2 regions of the Cellulomonas sp. JZ18 genome follow, and region 2 is predicted to be linked to the other one. Evidence: predicted binding sites of a transcription regulator. Region 2 holds the regulator's gene; the other holds the start of a gene.
What was found. Region 2 encodes HrcA, which represses chaperone genes, less so after heat shock. Its sites were predicted from a motif close to TTNGCACTCGNNNNNNNCGAGTGCNAA; they were not measured.
Positions count from the first base shown of each region.

Region 1: groES (co-chaperone GroES) is a predicted target of HrcA. The motif match lies at 1,221-1,247, and genes of this name have one in related genera.

Region 1 is NZ_CP045245.1:1,043,027-1,045,224, reverse strand. Features, by position in the region: gene GC089_RS04900 (WhiB family transcriptional regulator) at 265-561, shown strand; gene groES (co-chaperone GroES) at 782-1,075, opposite strand; gene GC089_RS04890 (class I SAM-dependent methyltransferase) at 1,327-2,198, shown strand, end outside.
Region 2 is NZ_CP045245.1:1,524,940-1,527,137, forward strand. Features, by position in the region: gene GC089_RS06930 (DUF3097 domain-containing protein) at 1-12, opposite strand, end outside; gene hrcA (heat-inducible transcriptional repressor HrcA) at 286-1,305, shown strand; gene dnaJ (molecular chaperone DnaJ) at 1,355-2,198, shown strand, end outside.

The sequences.
Region 1 (2,198 bases), 480 kb from region 2:
AGCGAGCATGCGGCGCTGACGCGAGGGTGTCTGCCGTGCTCACCAGGACGGACGTCATGGTCACGGTCCCACGGGCCTCCTGACCGTCCGTCCAGATCGTTGCAGGCGATCGATTCAGAAGAGGGTCTTGAACAACTTCTGGCGCGGTTGTACGGTTGCGGCACATCGCAGGAACGCGCCACGGGGACCACGGTCCCGAGGCGCGGCCCCCGCAGCTTCCGTCCGGGTGTCACCCGCCGGACGACGTCGTACGAGGAGGAGCACATGGCCGAGATCTCGCGTCTGCCCGGACCGGTGATGGACCTGTGGGAGTGGCAGTTCGAGGGAGCCTGCCGCGACGCCGACCAGGACCTCTTCTTCCACCCGGAGGGCGAGCGCGGCTCGGCCCGTCGCCGTCGTGCGGAGGCCGCCAAGGCCATCTGCGCCACGTGCCCCGTGATCAACGAGTGCCGCGAGCAGTCGCTCGCCGTGCGCGAGCCCTACGGCGTGTGGGGCGGCCTGTCCGAGGACGAGCGTGCCGCCGTCCTGGCCGAGCGCGCCGGCCGCCGCGTCACCGCCTGACCCCGAGCCCGACCGCCCCGGAGCGGGGGCCGCTCGACGACGAGCGGCGCCAGCTCCGGGGCGGTCGTGCGTCCGCTCCCGGTCGCGCGTCCCGTGGGGGGACGAGCCGGCCGGGCGCGGGCACGGACCGGCGCACCCGCCCCGCACGCACGAGAGCCCCCTCCCGACCGGGAGGGGCTCTCGTGGTCACCGGGCTGCGCCCGGCCGGTGCGTCGCTGCGTCAGGCGACGACCGCGAGCACGTCGCGCGCGGAGAGGATGAGGTACTCCTCGCCGGCGTACTTCACCTCGGTGCCGCCGTACTTGGAGTAGATGACCTTGTCGCCGACCGCGACGTCGAGCGGGACGCGGTTGCCCTTGTCGTCGATGCGGCCCGGGCCCACCGCGAGGACCTCGCCCTCCTGCGGCTTCTCCTTGGCGCTGTCCGGGATCACGAGACCCGACGCCGTGGTCGTCTCGGCCTCGAGGGCCTTGACGACGATGCGGTCCTCGAGCGGCTTGATGGAGACCGACACAGCGGACCTCCCCTTCGCATGAGTTGTTCTTCAGCGGAAAATGTCTGCGCCGCACCGTCGGGCCGCCGTCGTCGCGGGTGCCGGGACCACTGGCGCGGTTGGCACACTCACCAGGAGAGTGCCAGTTCCTCACTCTAGGAACGCGTTAGCACTCGGTCAACCGGAGTGCCAGCGCGTCGCGTGCGCCGGGCGCGCGCCGCACCCCGGCCGCGACGACGCCCCAGGACCGTGGGCGTGGCAGGCTGGGCGCCGTGGACCACGCCGGGCTGGCCAAGCTGCTGCACCCCGAGGGGTGGGCGCTGCTGCAGGCGCTGCCGCCCTACGACGAGCGCCTGGCGCTGCCGCTCGCCGAACGGCTCCAGCGCGAGGGGCTCGACCCCGGTCTCGTCGCGGCCGCGCTCACGCAGTCTCGCCTGCGCGCGAAGGCACGGACCAAGCTCGGCGACTTCGCCGACGGCATGCTGTTCACGCCCGCCGGGCTCGAGCAGGCCACGCGCCTCGAGGTCGCGGCGCACCACGCCCGGCGGTTCCGTGACGCGGGCTGCACCCACGTCGCAGACCTGACCTGCGGTCTGGGCGCCGACGCGCTGGCGCTGGCCGGGGTGGGCCTGCGGGTCCTCGCGACGGACGTCGACGAGACCACGGCCGCGCTCGCCACCGTGAACCTGCGGGCCTTCCCCGAGGTCGAGGTCCGGCACGGCGACGGCCTCGCGCTCGACCTCGCGGCGGAGGGCGTCGACGGGGTCTGGGCGGACCCGGCGCGCCGCACCGGGACCGGCCGGCGCGTGTTCGACCCGCAGGCGTACGCCCCGCCCCTCGACGCGGTGCTCGCGGCACGCGCGAGCGTCCCCGCGCTCGGCCTCAAGCTCGGCCCCGGCATCGCGCACCGCGACCTGCCCGTCGACGCGGAGGCGCAGTGGGTCTCGGTCGACGGCGACGTCGTCGAGGTCGGCCTGTGGTTCGGTCCGCTGGCCCCTGACGGCCCGGGGCGGACCGCGCTCGTGCTGCGGGGCGGGCACGCGCACACGCTGCGCGCCGACCCCGACGGCGAGGACGCCGCTCCCCCGGTCGGCCCGGTCGGCGCCTACCTGTACGAGCCCGACGGCGCGGTCATCCGCGCCGG
Region 2 (2,198 bases):
GTCGTGGCTCACGGCGGCACGGTAGCCGCCGGTCCCTCGACCGGCACGCAGCGGACCCGCGCGTCGCGGGGAGCGCGCGGGCGGGGTGCCACCGTGACGCGGCCGTCACGGTGGCGCCGTGCCGCCTGTCCGTGGCTCGGCGTAGAATTGGCACTCGCGGCAGGGGAGTGCTACCGGCGCGGCGCCCGCACCGCGGGGCGCGGCACCGCTCCCCGCGGCGGGCAGCCGTCGCCGCCGCGACGGCCGCCGGCACGGGGCCGCCCGAGACGCACGGGAGGAGGGACCATGAGCGAGGACCGCCGGCTGGACGTGCTCCGCGCGATCGTCGAGGACTACGTCGCCACGCGCGAGCCCGTCGGGTCACGCGCGCTCACCGAGCGGCACGCCCTCGGGGTCTCGCCCGCGACGATCCGCAACGACATGGCCGCGCTGGAGGACGCCGGGCTCATCGTGCAGCCGCACACGTCGGCCGGTCGCGTGCCGACCGACCTCGGGTACCGGGTGTTCGTGGACCGGTTGTCGGGCGTCAAGCCGCTCTCGGCCGCCGAGAAGCGCGCGATCGGCACGCTGCTCGAGCAGGCCGTCGACCTCGACGACGTCATCGACCGCGCGGTGCGGCTGCTCGCGCAGCTGACCCAGCAGGTCGCGGTCGTGCAGTACCCGTCGCTGCGGCGTTCCGCGCTGCGGCACGTCGAGCTCGTGCCCGTCGGCGCGCGGCACCTGCTCGTCGTCATCATCACGACCACCGGGCGCGTCGAGCAGCGCACGCTCGAGCTGCCGGAGGACCTCGACGAGGTCACAGTGGCGCGCCTGCGCGTCCGCCTCAACGTCGCCGCGGCGGGCCTGCGCCTCGCCGAGCTCGACCAGGCGCTCGAGGCGCTCCCCACCGAGTTCGCGGCCGACGGTGCCACCCTCGCCCGCGCCGTCGTCGCGGCGGTCGCCGAGACGCTCGCGCAGGAGCGGGAGGAGCGCGTCGTCGTGGCCGGGGCCTCGCACCTGGCGCGCACCGCGGGGGCCGACTTCCCGCACACCATCGGCCCGGTCCTCGAGGCCCTCGAGGAGCAGGTGGTGCTCCTGCGCCTGCTGTCCGAGATGGCGGAGGACAGCGCCGGCGTGGCCGTGCGCATCGGCCGCGAGACCCAGCACGAGGGCCTCGCGGAGACCAGCATCGTGACGAGCGGCTACGGCGCGGAGGGCGGCGTGGCCGTGCTCGGGTCGGTCGGGCCGCTGCGGATGGACTACCCCGGGACGATGTCGGCGGTGCGGGCCGTGGCCCGCTACCTCACGCGCATCCTCGCCGGCTGACCGGCAGCCCGACGGCTCGGCGACGAGCAGGAAGCGAGCAGCACCCCTCGTGACGGACTACTACGAGATCCTCGGCGTCGCCCGCGACGCCAGCCCCGAGCAGATCAAGAAGGCGTACCGCAAGCTCGCCCGCGAGCTGCACCCCGACGTCGCGGGCTCCGACCCTGCGGCCGAGGAGCGGTTCAAGGACGTCTCGCGCGCGTACGACGTGCTCGGCAACCCCGACAAGCGCCGTGCCTACGACATGGGTGCCGACCCGGCCTCGCCCGGCGGCGGCATGGGCGGCGGCTTCGGCTTCCAGGACATCTTCGAGACGTTCTTCGGCGCGGCCGCCGGCGCCGGGGCGCCGCGCGGGCCCATGCCGCGTGCGCGCCGCGGGCAGGACGCCCTCGTGCGCCTCGACGTCGACCTCGCCGAGACGACGTTCGGCGCGCACCGCGAGGTCCAGGTGGACACCGCGGTGCTGTGCCCCACCTGCGGCGGCACGTGCTGCCGCCCCGGCACCTCCCCGCGCACCTGCGAGGTCTGCGGCGGCCGCGGCTCGGTGCAGCGCGTCGCCCGCTCCTTCCTCGGGCAGGTCATGACGACCCAGCCGTGCGCCGCGTGCCACGGGTTCGGCACGGTCATCCCCGAGCCCTGCACCGAGTGCGCCGGCGAGGGGCGGGTGCGCTCGCGGCGGACGCTGTCGGTCGACATCCCGGCGGGCGTCGACACCGGGACGCGCATCAAGCTCACGGGCCAGGGCGAGGTCGGTCCCGCGGGCGGTCCCGCCGGCGACGTGTACCTCGAGATCCGCGAGCGGCGGCACGACACGTTCGTGCGCAAGGGCGACGACCTGCACGCGACGCTCCAGGTGCCGATGACGGCGGCCGCGCTCGGCACGGTCCTCACCA